2 regions of the Streptomyces sp. NPDC017991 genome follow, and region 2 is predicted to be linked to the other one. Evidence: riboswitches for the same ligand, from Rfam matches in the RefSeq annotation. Region 2 holds a riboswitch; the other holds the start of a gene.
What was found. Region 2 has a riboswitch for cyclic di-AMP ahead of ACH4DZ_RS35920 (peptidoglycan DD-metalloendopeptidase family protein). Riboswitches for the same ligand answer to the same signal wherever they lie in the genome.

Region 1 (7,556 bases), on a different contig from region 2:
TGACCCGTTTCGAGGGCCAGGGCCTGGACAAGGGTCACGTGGTGAACGATCTCCTGTTCCGCCGCGTACCGCATGGTGCGGACAGCACGGGCACCTGAGCCCCCTGACGGGGCGCTCTCGCGGGCCACGCCCCAACCTCGTTAGGGTTTTTGTCATGGCCACCAGCCCCCCACCCCCGACACCCCCCGGCCTACCCGCCGGAGGCGCCCGTCGGCACGCGCGCTGGTGGCAGCGCACCTGGGTGCGCTACGCCGCGCTGACCACGCTGCTCGCCCTGTCCGGCCTGGTCATCCTGGCCCTGGTCCGCAAGCAGACCGGCACGGAGGGCTTCCTGGTGGGCCTCGGCCTCGCCATATTCCCCGTCCCCCTGCTCGTCGCCGCGTTCCGCTGGCTGGACAGGGTCGATCCGGGCCCCTGGAGAAACCTGCTCTTCTCCTTCGCGTGGGGCGCCTGCGCCGCCGCGCTGATAGCCATCGTCGCGAACAGTTTCGCGACGCAGTGGATAGCGACGGCCACGGCGGACCCGTCCCACGCGGACACCCTCGGCGCGACGGTGATAGCGCCGATCGTCGAGGAGTCCGCGAAGGCGGCGGCGGTCCTGCTCGTCTTCCTGTTCCGCAGACGGGACTTCACGGGGATAGTCGACGGCGTGGTGATAGCGGGCGTCACGGCGACCGGCTTCGCGTTCACCGAGAACATCCTCTACCTGGGCACGGCCTTCGGCACCGACCAGCTCACCGGCGACACGGGCATCTTCTCCGTCACCGCGGCGACCTTCTTCGTACGCGTGATCATGTCGCCCTTCGCGCATCCGCTGTTCACCGTGCTGACGGGCATCGGCTTCGGCATCGCGGCGCTCTCGGCGGACCGCCACCGGCTGCGGCGCGTGCTCCTGCCCCTCACCGGGCTGCTGCTCGCGATGGGCATGCACGCGATGTGGAACGGCTCGTCGGCCTTCGGCGAGTACGGCTTCTTCGCGGTCTACGCGGCCTTCATGGTCCCGTCCTTCGGGCTGCTCACCTGGCTCGCCGTCTGGACCCGCCAGCGCGAACTGGGCACGGTCCGCACGGAACTGCCCTCGTACGCCGTGGCCGGGTGGCTGGCCGCGCCCGAGCCGTTCGTCCTCGGCTCGATGAAGGCGCGGCGGCTGGCCCGGGAGTACGCCACGCATCATGGCGGGCGGGACGCGGGGCGGGCGGTGGCGGAGTACGAGGCGTACGCGACGTCGCTGGCGTTTCTGCGCCATCGGGGGCGGCGGGGGCGGGCGGGGGCGGACTTCGCCGTGCGTGAGCGGGAGTTGCTGCACGAGCTGTGGGTGCGGCGGGAGCCGGCTCGGCCGGCGCTGGCGTACGCGGCGCGGGAGACGGCGCCGGCTTCGGCGCCCGCGCCGTGGCCTGTGCCCGGGCCTGTGCCGGGGTACGGGTATCCGCCTCCGTACCCCGCGTACAACCCGTACCGGTCCTGACGCCGTAGTGCGCAGTTCCCCGCGCCCCCGAGGACAAGCCACCCGCCGTCACGCGTGATGCCGACATTTCACGACCGGCCGTCCGTGGCTGAGCGCGCAGTTCCCCGCGCCCCTAAAGACACAAGACACCCGCCGTGACCCCTGACGCCGAGACCTCAGCGTCGGCCGTCCGTGGTCGGCCGCGCAGTTCCCCGCGCCCCTGAAAACGGGCGGATGACGTGCGTCTTATTCGGACGCGTGCGTCAGTTTGGTGAGGTCCTGGTCCGTGAGGGTGAGGTCCGCTACCGACAGGAGCGCCGGGAGCTGGGACAGTGTGCGGGCGCTGGCCAGGGGGACGGCGACCGTGGGGCGGGAGGCCAGCCAGGCCAGGGCCACGGTCGCGATCTCGGCGCCCCGTTCCTGGGCGACCTCGTCGAGCGCGGTCAGTACTCGCTGCCCCCGCTCCGACGCGAGGTGCTTGCCCGCCGCGCCGGCACGCGGGCTGTCGACCTCCGCGCCCGCCCGGTACTTGCCGGTGAGGAAGCCCGAGGCGAGCCCGTAATAGGGGACGGCGGCCAGTCCGCCCCGCGAGGCGACATCCCGCAGCGGGCCCTCGTACGTGTCGCGGGAGACGAGGCTGTACTGGGCCTGCAGCGCCACGTACCGCACGAGCCCCTCGCGGTCGGAGGCGTCCAGGGACTCCTGGAGCCGCTCGGGAGAGATGTTGGACGCGGCGATCGCCCGCACCTTGCCGGAGCGTACGAGCTCGTCCAGGACCCCGAGGAACTCCTCGACCGGCACGGAGGGGTCGTCGTAGTGGGTGTAGTACAGGTCGATGTGGTCCGTCTTCAGACGGCGCAGCGACGCCTCGGCCGCGGCCCGCACGTTCGCCGGGGACAGGCCCTTGTACGAGGGATGCGCGCCGACCTTCGTAGCGATGAGCACGTCGGCGCGGTTGCCGCGCGCGGTCAGCCACTCGCCGATGACGGTCTCGGACTCACCGCCCCCGTTGCCCGGCGCCCAGGCCGAGTACGCGTCGGCGGTGTCCACGAAGTTCCCGCCGGCGGCCGTGTACGCGTCGAGCACGGCGAAGGAGTCGTCCCGGTCGGCGGTCCAGCCGAAGACGTTGCCGCCCAGGGCGAGCGGAAACACCTCAAGGTCGGACGAACCCAGCTTGCGAAGAGAAGTCATGCCGAAAACAACGGCCGGACCGGACGGCCGTATTCCTTGCGTCGCAGGACCGCGGGGACCGGCTTACGGGTTGAGGCCCTTGCCGCGCAGCCAGGCCATCGGGTCGATGCCCGTGCCGCCGGCGGTGTGGACCTCCAGGTGGAGGTGCGCGCCGGTCACGTTGCCGGTGGCACCGACGCGGCCGATGACGTCGCCGGTACTGACCTTCTGCCCGACACTGACGCCGATCGACGACTGGTGGGCGAACCACAGCTCCGTACCGTCGTCGAGCGTGAGGACCGTGCGGTAGCCGTACGAGCCGCTCCAGCCCGCCTCCGTGATCGTGCCGCTGTGAATGGCCTTGATCGGGGTACCCGTGGGAGCGGCGAAGTCCAGACCCGTGTGCTGACCGGAGGACCACAGCGAGCCGGACTGCCCGAAGGTGGAGGTGATCGTGTACGAGGAGGTGGGCAGTGTGAACTGCTTGGCGAGCGCGACGAGGCGCGCGGCCTCGACCTTCGCCTTGGCCTCCTCCTCCTTCTTCTCCTTCGCGGCGGCGGCCTTGGCCTTCGCCGCGTCCTGCTCCTTGGCCGCGAGCGTGGCGGCCTTCTTCGCGGCGGCGGCCTCGGCGGCCGCCTGGGCCTCGCGGTCGACCTGGTCCTGCTGGAGCTCGGCCTGGAGCATGATGCGCGAGCGCAGGGCCTCACCGGCGTCGGCGTTGCCCTCCTCGGCGTCGGCCTCGGTGAGTCCTGCGGCGGTGAGCGCCGTGCTGGAACCCTCGGGGGCCTCTTCGTCGTCGGAGATCAGCGAGCCGACGTTCGGCAGGTCGGGGATCGAGATCGACACCGGCGGCTTGCCGGTCTGCGCGGAGGCCATGCCGCCCGCGCCGACGGCGGCTATGACACCGACGCCCAGAACGGTGGAGCTGCGGGCGAGTCCCCCGCCACGCTGCTTGGAGACGCGGTGCTTGCCACGGACGGGAACGACGGTGTCCGCGCTGGGATTCCAGGGCTCCCAGGTCTCGTCGTCCTTGCGGGCGCCGAAGGCGAAGGTGTCGGGCTTCTTCTCGCCCGAGGTCTCTCCCGTCACCTCGTCCGGCATGAACGACGGTGTGGGGGCAGGCCTGTTGAACGCCACGTGGGCGCGCTCCTTTCCTTCCTTCTCGCCTACCGGGTTAGCTGACGGGTTCGGAGCAGGAAGGTCTCCTACGCGCGTCAACCGCGGTGTTCACCACCACGAAAGACACGCGATTCACCCCATGTAGGTGGTTCCCCGGTTCCCTTGCGGGATTCGGCGCGTGCGCACGGAGCCGTCTCTTGTGACGGCTGGGACACCGCGCTGCGTTATCGAACGTTAATAGACGCAGGCACCGGATTCCAAGCTGTTCCTGATGATCGTTACGGCTCCCGGCCTGGACTTAAACACTGCGAGCGGGGTAAATCGGGCGAGTTGATCGTCATTCACAGGTACCGCTTTTGTTGATGGTGCGTCAGTTGTTATGCGCAGGGGCGTCGTTCGACTACTGCAGGTGATATAGGTCCGGAGAGGCGCCCGGACACCCCCACAGCCATCACGGTCAACACGGCCGTCACGGCCATCAGGACCGCTACAGCCGCACAACCCTCACCGCCCTCACGGCCGCCGGACGGCGAGCAGCGCCATGTCGTCCGTACCGCCGCCCCCGGTGTACCGGGCCACGTCGTCCACCAGCTCGGCGAGCAGCGCGTCGGGCCCGGCGAACCGCCGTCCGGACAGCCGTGCCACCGGGTCGAAGAACACGCCCCGCTCGTCCCGGGCCTCGGACAGCCCGTCCGTGTGGAAGAGCAGCATGGCCCCGCACGGCAGCTCCTCCTCCTGCGCCCGGTCGGGCCAGGCGCCCAGGTCGCCCATGCCGAGCGGCAGCGCGGGTTCCGCCGCGGCGAGCGTGTGTACGGTTCCGTCGCCGCGCAGCAGAAGCGGTCCGGGATGGCCGCGGTTGACGAGTCGTACGCGCTGGGCGCCGTGCGGGATCTCGGCGAGCACGGCGGTGATGAAGCCCTCGAAGACCTCGACGCTGTCGCGCCGCACGCCCTCGCGCATCAGCGACCGCTCCAGCCGCTGGGCGACCGCCTCCAGGGTGCTCTCCTGCTCGGCGGCCTCCCGGAAAGCACCGATGACGACGGCCACGGCGGCGACCGCGCCCATGCCTTTTCCCCGCACGTCGCCCACGACGAGCCGTACGCCGTACGGGGTGTCCTGCACGGCGTAGAGGTCGCCGCCGATGAGCGCGTCGGTCTGCGCCGCCACGTACCGGACCGCGAGGTCGAGGCCCCCGGTCCGCGCGGCCGGTTCGGGCAGGACGGCCCGCTGGGCGGCCTCGGCGATCTGGTGGGCGGAGGCCAGGCGGGCGTTGCCCAGGCTCACGAGCCGGTTGATGACGACGGCGAGGCAGGCCACGACGGCCACGGTGGCGATCTCGGTGATCCCGCTCTCGTCGACGGCGAACCGCAGGGTGACGAGGACCATGGCCGCCGTCCCCGCGACGCCCGTCCACACGGTGGCGCCGAGCGACAGCAGAGGCGCGGCGACGAGCGAGGCGGCCGAGAGGAAGGGGGCGGCGGTGAAGTACTGCGGGGTGAGGAGGTCGTACAGGACACCCGCGACGATCAGCAGGGCCGGCAGTACGCGGATGACCGCGCGGGTACGGGGGTACAGGCCGGTCCGCTTGTCCGGCGGCCGGCCGAGGGAGCCCGGCGCCCGCTGCTCGACCGCTCGACGCCCGTCCACATGTCTCCTGCCCTCGACCACTCGCTCCGTCCAGAGTTCCGGGACCGGCGGGGAGGGGCGAGCGGACGGGGGCCGGGCGGGTGAGCACGAGGACCTGTTGTGCCCTCACGAGGACCTGTTGCGCCCCGGAAACACCCGAGGCCGGAATCCATTGGATTCCGGCCTCGGGCCTTCAGTAGCGGGGACAGGATTTGAACCTGCGACCTCTGGGTTATGAGCCCAGCGAGCTACCGAGCTGCTCCACCCCGCGTCGTTGAGACCACTGTACGCCATTCGCGGGACCTGACGCACACGGGTAGATGTCAGCCTCGGTTCAGGTGCCGGTTGGGCTCCTTCGCCGCGCTCTCGTACTCCGGGAGTACGAGGACATCGGCGCCCGCCGCGGCGAGCAGACCGTTCCCGTCCGCGGCGGCGACGAACGTGTCGGGCTCGCGCCACGCGGTGACGACCCGGCGCACGCCCGCGTCGAGGATCAGCCGGGCACAGGGCGCGGGCCGCGAGGCGCGGCGGGCGCAGGGCTCCAGGCTGCTGTAGACCGTGGCAGCCGGGAGGCGGGGGTCGCCCGGCTCGATCTTGGCGAGCGCGGCCTCCTCGGCGTGCGAGACGGGGTCGGACTCGCGGGAGTACCCGCGGGCCAGCTCCGTGCCGTCGGCCGCGACGACAACGGCGCCGACACTGAAGGCGGTCTCCGAGGGCGGACAGTCGGCGGCCAGTTCGCAGGCCAGCCGCAGCCACCGGTGGTCGGCGGCGAAGGGTACGGGCCCGGTGCCGGGCGCGGTGGGCACGTACCGCATGAGCACCACGTCTCCGACGGGCCTGGTCTCGACCAGCCGCAGCCGGTTGCGGGGTCCGCCGGGGTATTCGCCGTCCCCGAACAGCTTCGGTGCGTGCGGCTGCCCCACCACGAGAGGCGCGAGGGCGAGTTGCAGTTCGTCGGCGAGGCCCTGCTGGAGGAGCTGGGTGTGGACCCGGCCGCCGCCCTCGACCATGAGCCGGCGTACGCCGCGGACGTCGTGGAGGTGGGTGAGCACGGCCCGCCAGTCCAGGTGGGGCCCCACGGAGACGACGTCGACGCCCAGGCCGCGCAGGGCCTGCTCGGCAGTCACGGCACCCTCGTCCGTCGTGTAGACGACCTTCTCGCCGCCGGTGGACCAGAAGTTGGCAGTGGGGTCCAGGTCGCCGGTCCCGCTGACGGTGACCTTCAGCGGGTACGCGGGCCGGCCCGCGGCGACACGGGCGGCGCGCCGTTCGGCGGAGTTGACGAGGAGCCGGGGGTTGTCGGCGCGCAGGGTGCCCGCGCCGACCAGGATGGCGTCGGAGTCGGCCCGCACCTCGTCGACCCGGTCGAAGTCGGCGGGGCCGGAGAGCAGCAGCCGTTCGGGGCCGGTGTCGTCCAGGCGGCCGTCGAGGGAGACGGCGGCGGACAACAGGACGTAGGGGTGGGGCATGGACGCGCTCTCTTTCGCGGGGCGGGGCCTGAGCCCGCGCTTCGGCTTCACCCTGGGGGCTTGCCTTCGGCTCGGCTTGGTTCAAGTTTGAAGCAAACTTACACTGGCGGCATGACGACCCGCTGGCTCACCCCCGAGGAGCAGCGCGCCTGGCGCGCATACATCGCCGCCTCCCTCCTCCTGGAGGACACGATCGACCGGCAGCTCCAGCAGGAGGCCGGCATGCCGCATGTCTACTACTCCATCCTGGCCAACCTCGCCGAGGCGCCGGACCGCCGCCTGCGCATGACCGATCTCGCCGAGCGGACGAAGATCACCCGCAGCCGGCTGACGTACGCGGTGACCCGCCTGGAGAAGGACGGGGCGGTACGCCGTGAGGGCTGCCCCAGCGACAGGCGCGGCAGTACCGCGGTCCTGACCGCCGAGGGGACGACGTTGCTGGAGCGTACGGCTCCCGGCCATGTGGCGACGGTCCGCGCGGCTCTCTTCGACCGCCTCACTCCGGAGCAGGTGGGGCAGTTGGAGGAGATCTGCGCGAGTGTCGCGCGGGGCCTGGAGGGCGACGATCCCCAGGCGGCCCCGGACGACGTCCCGTGGCGCCGCCGCTCGCCGGGCCCGTGCGCATAGCCCGCAAGAGGCCCATTGCTTTAACTTTAAAGCATGGGCTAGTGTCTCGATTCGAGGATCTGCTTCAAATCTGAAGCAGATGAGAGACGTGGACCGGAGTA
Region 2 (7,556 bases):
ACCGGGGACTTCTACGCCTACCAGCACGAGGACGGGGTCGAACCGGACCTGGTCTGTGTGGCGAAGGCGCTGTCGGGCGGTTACGTGCCAGTGAGCGCCACCCTCGGCAAGGACTGGATCTTCAAGAAGGTCTACTCGTCCATGGACCGGGTCCTCGTGCACTCCGCGAGCTTCGGATCCAACGCACAGGCCATGGCGGCCGGCCTCGCCGTGCTGTCGGTCATGGAGAACGAGCAGATCGTGGCGAACGCCCGCGCCACGGGGGAGCGGTTGAAGTCCCGGCTCACGGCGCTCGTCGACCGGTACGAGCTGCTGAGCGACGTACGCGGGCGCGGGCTGATGATCGGCATCGAGTTCGGCCGGCCCACCTCGCTGAAACTGCGCAGCCGCTGGGCGATGCTGCAGGCCGCGCGCAAGGGGTTGTTCGCGCAGATGGTCGTCGTACCGCTGCTGCAGCGGCACCGGATCCTCACCCAGGTCTCCGGCGACCACCTGGAGGTGATCAAGCTGATTCCGCCGCTGGTGATCGGGGAGCGGGATGTGGACCGGTTCGTGGACGCGTTCACTGCCGTGATGGATGACGCGCACAGTGGGGGTGGGCTGATGTGGGACTTCGGAAAGACACTGGTCAAACAGGCGGTTGCCAACCGGTAGGCCGTGCCGGTGGTCGGGTCCTGCGGGCCGGTGGGGGTCGTTCGCGCAGTTCCCCGCGCCCCTCACAGACAAAAGACTGCGCAGTTCCCCGCGCCCCTAAAAGATTGCGCCGTTCCCCGCGCCCCTACGAGGGGGCGCGGGGAACTGCGCGGCCAGCCACCGGGGGCCCGCGCCTTTTGCCTCTGGGGTAAGTTATTTGCCTCCGAGGCAAGCGTGCGGCTCAATGGACACATGAGCCCTGACAAGGGTACGCACCCCTCCGAGCCGCACCCCACGGCAGAGGAACGGCTGCCCGCCGTCGCCCCCCAGCTACGCGCCCTGCGCCACCGCGCAGCCCTCACCCTGGAGTCCGCGGCCGGCGCCGCCGGACTCTCGCCCGCCCATCTCTCCCGGCTGGAGACCGGCCGGCGCCAGCCCTCGCTGCCGATGCTGCTGGCCCTGGCCCGTATCTACGGCACCACCGTCTCCGACCTGCTAGGTGAGACGGCCACCGAGCGGGAAGCCGTCGTGCGCTCCGCCGACATGGAGCCGACCCGGGCAGGCGGCTGGACGTACTGGCAGGCCGGCGCCGCCGGACGCGGTATGCAGTCCCTGCGCGTGCACGTCCCCTACGGGGCGCAGGGCGACATCGTGCGGGTCCACCCCGGCGAGGAGTGGCTGTACGTCCTCCAGGGGCGGCTGCGGCTGCGGCTCGGGGACACCGCACACGTCCTCGAACCCGGTGACAGCGCCCACTTCGACTCGCTGACCCCGCACCGGATCGCCGCCGCCGACCGGGACGGGGCCGAACTCCTCTTCGTACACACCCTGCTGCAGAGTCCGACGGCCGCGCTGTGCCTCGGGCCGGCGGCGACCGTCACGAACCCTTCCACTCCCACGGCCCCGACGACGATTCCAGGAGAAGACTCATGAAGGACTTGGAGGAGAAGTTCCCGCGCGCGCTGTGGGTTCGGCTCATCATCTATGTGGCGGTCGGGCACGTCTTCGCCGCCTTCATCTACCTGCTGTTCACACTGGGAGCCCAGAACCAGTAGGGGCCCGGGCGGCCGGGTCAGTCGAGGAACCGCTGCCGCAGCCGCTCCCGTATCGCGGGAGTCACGCCGAGTGCCTGCTCCAGGTACGCGTCGACCCCGCCCCAGGTCTCCTCGATCGTGTCGAACGCCGCCGCCAGGTACTCGGCGCGTGCGTCGAAGAGCGGGCTGAGCAGCTCCATCACCTCGGGGGTGTACGCCGAGGAGGCGGAGCTGCTGCGGTGCACCTTGTAGCGGCGGTGCGCCGCGTTCGACTCCAGGTAGTCCGCCACGATGGCCTCGCGCTCGACGCCCACGGCGAGCAGCGTCACGGCGACGGAGAGACCCGCCCGGTCCTTGCCGGCCGCGCAGTGCATCAGGGCCGGGACACTGTCCTCGGCCAGCGCGTGCAGCACCTGGCGGTGCTCGGCCGTGCGCTCCTTGATGATCGTGCGGTAGGACGCGATCATGCGGTTCGCCGCCCGGCCGTCCGAGAGCAGCTCCCGCAGCTCGTCCAGGTTCCCGTCGCGGACCATCTTCCAGAACTCGGCGCCGTCGGCGGGGTCCGTCAGCGGCAGGTTCACATTGCGCACCCCGGGCAGCTCGACGTCGGCGCCCTCCAGCCGCTGGTCGGCCGCATTGCGGAAGTCGAAGATCGTGTGCAGGCCCAGCGAGGCGAGGAACGCGGCGTCCGAGGGCGTCGCGTGCGCGAGGTGGCCGCTGCGGAACAGCCGTCCGTACGCCACCCGCCGGCCGTCCACCGTCGGCAGGCCGCCCACATCACGGAAGTTGCGTACGCCGGTCAGCTCGGGCTCGGTCGACGGGACCTGCTGCTGCACGGGGGCTCCTCCCCTCGGCCACCGACGCGGCTCGTCGGCGAGGTGCGTATCCGACGATACGACATCGGTTCGTGGGCCAATGAGTTGTCCACAGGCGTTGCCCGAAGGGCAGGTCGGACCTGATGATGTTGGTGCTTGAGCGTGCCTGTTCGAATATGTGAGGGCTTGATGGTAGAGATCGGCGCAGACGGCCGTACGTGGCTTCTTTCGGGGCCCACGAGCAGCTACGGCCTGCGGCTCGGTGACGAGGACGAGCTGCTTCATCTGCACTGGGGCCCCAGGATCGCGCTCGCCGACGCCGAGGCGCTCGCCGCGGGCCCGGGCCCCGAGTACTGGGCGTTCGAGGCCACCCTCGACGGCCATGAGGAGTACCCGGTCGAGGGCGGCCCCCGCTTCGTACGGCCCGCGCTGTCCGTGCGCACACCGGACCGGCGCGGCACCGAATGGCGCTTCGAGGGGTACGAGACCGTCGGCGGGGAGGCGGCCGAGGTGGCTGAGGGGGCCGCCGGTGGCGAGCTGCGGCTGCGGTTCTCCGACTCCGGGCTCGGCATCACCCTGCACTACCGGATGCGGGCGGGCACCGACGTCGTCGAGCGATGGGTGACCCTCACCAACGAAGGGCCCGCCCTGGAGGTGCTGCGCGCCGACTCCGCGACCTGGACGCTGCCGCGGCGAGACGGCTGGCGGCTGTCCCAGCTGCACGGACGCTGGGCGGCCGAGTCCCGGCTCGTACGCTCCGAGCTCACCTACGGCGAGAAGATCATCGGCAGCCGGCGCGGACACACCGGGCACCAGCACCTGCCGTGGGTCGCCCTGGACGCGGACGGCACGGCCACCGAGGAGCTGGGCGAGGTCTACGGCTGCGCCCTCGCCTGGTCGGGGACCTGGCGGATCGCGGTGGCCCAACTGCCCGACGCGCGCGTGCAAATCACCGGCGGGGCCGGATACGACGACTCGGGCCTGCTGCGGCTGGAGCCGGGGGAGACCTTTGTCACTCCCGTCTTCGCGGGGCTGTGGAGCGACGGCGGCTTCGGCGGGGCGAGCCGCGCCTGGCACGCGTACCAGCGCGCGTACGTGATTCCGGACGCGGATCAGGACCGGCCCGTGCTCTACAACTCCTGGGAGGCCACGGAGTTCGACATCTCCGAGGAGCAGCAGCGGGCCCTCGCCCGCAGGGCCGCCGATGCCGGTGTCGAGCTGTTCGTGGTCGACGACGGCTGGTTCGGGGCACGCACCAGCGACCGGGCCGGTCTCGGCGACTGGACGGTCAACCGGGACCGCTTCCCCGGCGGACTGAAGCCACTGAGCGACTACGTGCACGGGCTCGGGATGCAGTTCGGCATCTGGGTCGAGCCCGAGATGGTCAACCCGGACAGCGAGTTGTACCGCGCGCACCCGGACTGGGTGCAGTTCCAGCCGGGACGAAAGCGGACGGAACTACGCAATCAGCTCGTGCTGAACCTCGCCCGCGAGGACGTCCAGGAATACCTGTGGGAACAGCTCGACGCGCTCCTCTCCAGTGCGCCGATCGACTACGTGAAGTGGGACTTCAACCGCTGCTTCACGGATGCGGGGTGGCCCGGCGAGGCGTATCCGCAGCGGCTGTGGGTGGACCATGTGCACGCCCTGTACGCGCTGTTGGACCGGCTGCGGGCGGCCCACCCGGGGGTCGCCTTCGAGTCCTGCTCGGGCGGCGGCGGCCGGATCGACCTCGGGATCATGGCGCGTACGGACCAGGTGTGGACCTCGGACAACACGGACCCGCTGGACCGGCTCGCCATCCAGCACGGCTTCAGCCAGGTGCACCCCGCGCGGGCCATGGCCGCCTGGGTCACCGACAGCCCGAACGCGCAGCTCAACGGACGTTTCAGCTCGCTGCGCTTCCGGTTCGTGAGCGCGATGGCCGGGGTGCTCGGCGTCGGCGGCGACCTCACCCGCTGGACCGAGGAGGAGCTGGCCGAGGCGCGGACCTGGGTGGAACTCTACAAGGAGATCAGGCCCGTCGTGCAGGGCGGCGAACTTCATCGGCTGCGGGCGCCGGAGGGCGGACTGAGCGCCGTCCAGTACGTCCGTGACGGCGAGGTCGTCGTCCTCGCCTGGCTCCAGGCCCAGCATTACGGAGAACCGGCCGCGCCGGTGAGGCTGCGGGGCCTCGACCCGTCGGCATCGTACGAATGCCTCGAAACGGGCGAAGTCCACCGGGGTGCGGTGCTGTTGCACCACGGACTGCGGACGGGGTTGCGCGGGGACTTCGATGCGGCAGTTATCCGGCTGCGTCGCATGTGACGGATGTGTCCGTAATGGAGCCTTCCTTCCAACTCGCGTCGAAGTGAAGGCTCCTGGGGCGGTCCGGGGTGAGCAGCGTCATATCCGTGACGTTCCGCTGTCGCCATGATCACGTAAGTCCGCTTTGTTTGCAGGGCTTTAAGGATCGGGGGACGGGCCGGGTTCACACAGGGTGACCGGTATGTCGGTCGAGGATCAAGAAAACGGGGCACACAGGAAACCCTCAAGCTTGTTCCCGCCTCTTCATGTCGCTTACGTTCACCTCCAATCCGGACGGACGCCCAATCCTGCCGCCGCCCGGAATCCGCACACTCACCCGTATGTGGCAGGAGCGGGGGACCCACAGGTAGTACGCCTGTTCCGGTCTCCGGAACGGCTTGGGGTTAAGTCGCGCGAAAGCACGGCCGGGCATCTCCAGCTCGCACCCGACAGCTCACCTCGCAGGCGCCGGAGAGGAATTCGTCATGCCCGCGAAGGGTAAGCACCGCCGTCCCAAGACCCAGCGTTTCTCCCGTTCCATAGCCGTGGCCGGAACCGGGGGAGCGGCTCTCGCCCTCCCGCTGCTCGGCGCCACCGGAGCGCACGCCGCGACTCCGCAGACCGCCGCCGACTCCGTGGCGAGCGCCGCGAGTGCCGCGAACGTCGCGAGCGAGTCCGCCGCTGCCGCTCCGACCGCCGAGAAGCAGGCCAGCGCGAAGGCCGAGGCGAAGACCGAAGCGAAGAAGACCGCGACCAGGACGTACGCCGTGCGTTCGGGCGACTCCCTGTCGAAGATCGCTGACACGCAGGACGTCAGCGGCGGCTGGAAGAAGCTGTACTCGGACAACCGCACGTCCATCGGCGGCGACCCGTCCCTCATCCACCCGGGCCTGAAGCTCGCCATCGGCGGCAAGGCGGCAGTTTCCGGCTCCGACTCCACCGCCTCCAAGTCGTCCGGCAAGTCCGCCGACAAGTCCGCGGCCAAGAAGACGACCACGGCGTCCAAGGCCGCGGACACCTCGACGGCCACAGGCTTCACGCTGCCGGTCTCGGGGGCGTCCATCGGCACCTCGTACAAGATGTCCGGCAGCATGTGGTCCAGCGGGTACCACACCGGTGTCGACTTCGTGGTTCCCACCGGTACCGCGCTCAAGTCCGTCGGCGCGGGCACGGTCGTCTCCGCCGGATGGGGCGGCGCGTACGGCAACCAGGTCGTCATCCAGCTCGCCGACGGCCACTACGCCCAGTACGCCCACCTGTCCTCCCTCTCCGTCTCGGCCGGTCAGACCGTGACCGGCGGACAGCAGGTCGGCCTCTCGGGTGCCACGGGCAACGTCACCGGCCCGCACCTGCACTTCGAGATCCGCACCACCCCGGACTACGGCTCGGACGTGGACCCGCTGGCCTACCTGCGCGCCAAGGGCGTCTCCGTCTGACGCTGAACGACGCTGATCGACGCGCTCGGCCGACGCCGGCGCGGTGCCCGCGGCGGCGGGCAGTACCGCCCGGCTCGTCTCCGAAGGCCGGACCCTGTGATCCCCGGGGTCCGGCCTTCGGCATGTCCCGGGCCGGACAGATTCTGAGCGCGGTGCCGGGTCGGGCGGGTGCGAGGCGGGGGCGTCTCAGGCCCCCGGATGGTTCAGGGCACGCACGAACTGCTCCGTGAGCTGTTCGGTGTCGAGGTCGTCCGCGCTGCGCCCGGTCAGGATGTGGAAGAAGGGCGGGCCGATCAGGAGCGCGGTCGCCTGTTCGAGCGAGAGGGTGGTGTCGCTCGGCTTCCGCACCGCCTCCACGACCTGCGCGGCGCTCTCCCCGAGGATGTCGCGGGAGGTGAGCAGCGCGGCGACCTCCGCGTCGTGCTGGGCCTCCCCCATGAGGGCGCGGTAGGCCGCGCCCGCGTGGGAGTGGGCCAAGAAGGCCACGAGGGCGTCGAGATACGCCTTGAGGTCCTTGCGGGGATCGCCGCTGCGGGACACGGAGAGTTCCTGCCGGGCGTCGATGGCGCTGGCCTCGTAGAGGACCTCCGCCTTGTTCGACCACCAGCGGTACACGGTCTGCCGGCCCACACCCGCCCGCTCGGCGATGCCCTTCATGGTGAGGGCCGCGTACCCCACTTCCATCAGAAGGTCGTCGACGGCGTGCAGCACGGCGGCCCGTGCGCTTTCACTGCGGGGCCGTCCCCGGCCGCTTCCATCCACCATGCCGCCACTTTATACGAGGCACCGTGTCTCGGATGTGTTACCTTTACGGTGCACGGTGACTCGGAAATGGGTGGTCGGCCTTCCCTCGTCCTGTCCTGGTAGGGGGCTCCCGGGCGGTGTCCGGCCGTGCTTCGTGTACCGCAATCACGGAAGGGATCGAGAGCGGTGACCTCCACACTGGAAGGGAGCGTCCTCATGGCCGGGCTCGGCGTATTCGGGTTCGGCACCGTCGCGACGGCCACGGCCCCGAACGTGCCGGTCATGCCGGCGCGCCGTTGCGGGCCTCGGCGCCACCCGCGTCCTGCCCAGCGCTGGCATCCTCCTGCACGCCACCGCCCCCGAGCGGCGCCCCTGCGCGTCGTGGCTCTCGTCGTGCTCCTGGCCGGCGCCCTCGTCGTGGCCGGCAGCCGCCGCACCCACCGGGCCGCCACCACCGTGCCACCCGTCCCGCGGTAACAGCGGGGCAGTACAGGCCACCTGACGCGGCGCGGTGCACCACAGGCCACCTGACGCGGCGTCGACGCCGTGCTCGGGCCGGTCCCACCCACCCCACACCCGTCTCCACCCTTCACCTGTTCTTTCCACCT

Region 1: it holds a riboswitch for cyclic di-AMP, as region 2 does, so the genes downstream of both, ACH4DZ_RS12740 (M23 family metallopeptidase) here and ACH4DZ_RS35920 (peptidoglycan DD-metalloendopeptidase family protein) in region 2, are expected to answer to the same signal.

The regions. Positions count from the first base shown of each region.
Region 1 covers NZ_JBIRGP010000004.1:19,460-27,015, forward strand. Annotated here, with positions in the region: gene trmB (tRNA (guanosine(46)-N7)-methyltransferase TrmB) at 1-98, shown strand, start outside; gene ACH4DZ_RS12730 (PrsW family intramembrane metalloprotease) at 155-1,465, shown strand; gene ACH4DZ_RS12735 (aldo/keto reductase) at 1,691-2,635, opposite strand; gene ACH4DZ_RS12740 (M23 family metallopeptidase) at 2,699-3,751, opposite strand; cyclic di-AMP (ydaO/yuaA leader) riboswitch at 3,763-3,920, opposite strand; gene ACH4DZ_RS12745 (PP2C family protein-serine/threonine phosphatase) at 4,247-5,380, opposite strand; tRNA gene ACH4DZ_RS12750 (tRNA-Met) at 5,557-5,630, opposite strand; gene ACH4DZ_RS12755 (dihydrofolate reductase family protein) at 5,683-6,828, opposite strand; gene ACH4DZ_RS12760 (MarR family winged helix-turn-helix transcriptional regulator) at 6,940-7,455, shown strand.
Region 2 covers NZ_JBIRGP010000015.1:102,447-110,002, reverse strand. Annotated here, with positions in the region: gene ACH4DZ_RS35945 (aspartate aminotransferase family protein) at 1-654, shown strand, start outside; gene ACH4DZ_RS35940 (helix-turn-helix domain-containing protein) at 886-1,566, shown strand; gene ACH4DZ_RS35935 (DUF6126 family protein) at 1,563-1,688, shown strand; gene ACH4DZ_RS35930 (tyrosine-protein phosphatase) at 1,706-2,503, opposite strand; gene ACH4DZ_RS35925 (alpha-galactosidase) at 2,672-4,789, shown strand; cyclic di-AMP (ydaO/yuaA leader) riboswitch at 5,074-5,249, shown strand; gene ACH4DZ_RS35920 (peptidoglycan DD-metalloendopeptidase family protein) at 5,254-6,204, shown strand; gene ACH4DZ_RS35915 (TetR/AcrR family transcriptional regulator) at 6,391-6,969, opposite strand; gene ACH4DZ_RS35910 (hypothetical protein) at 7,135-7,425, shown strand.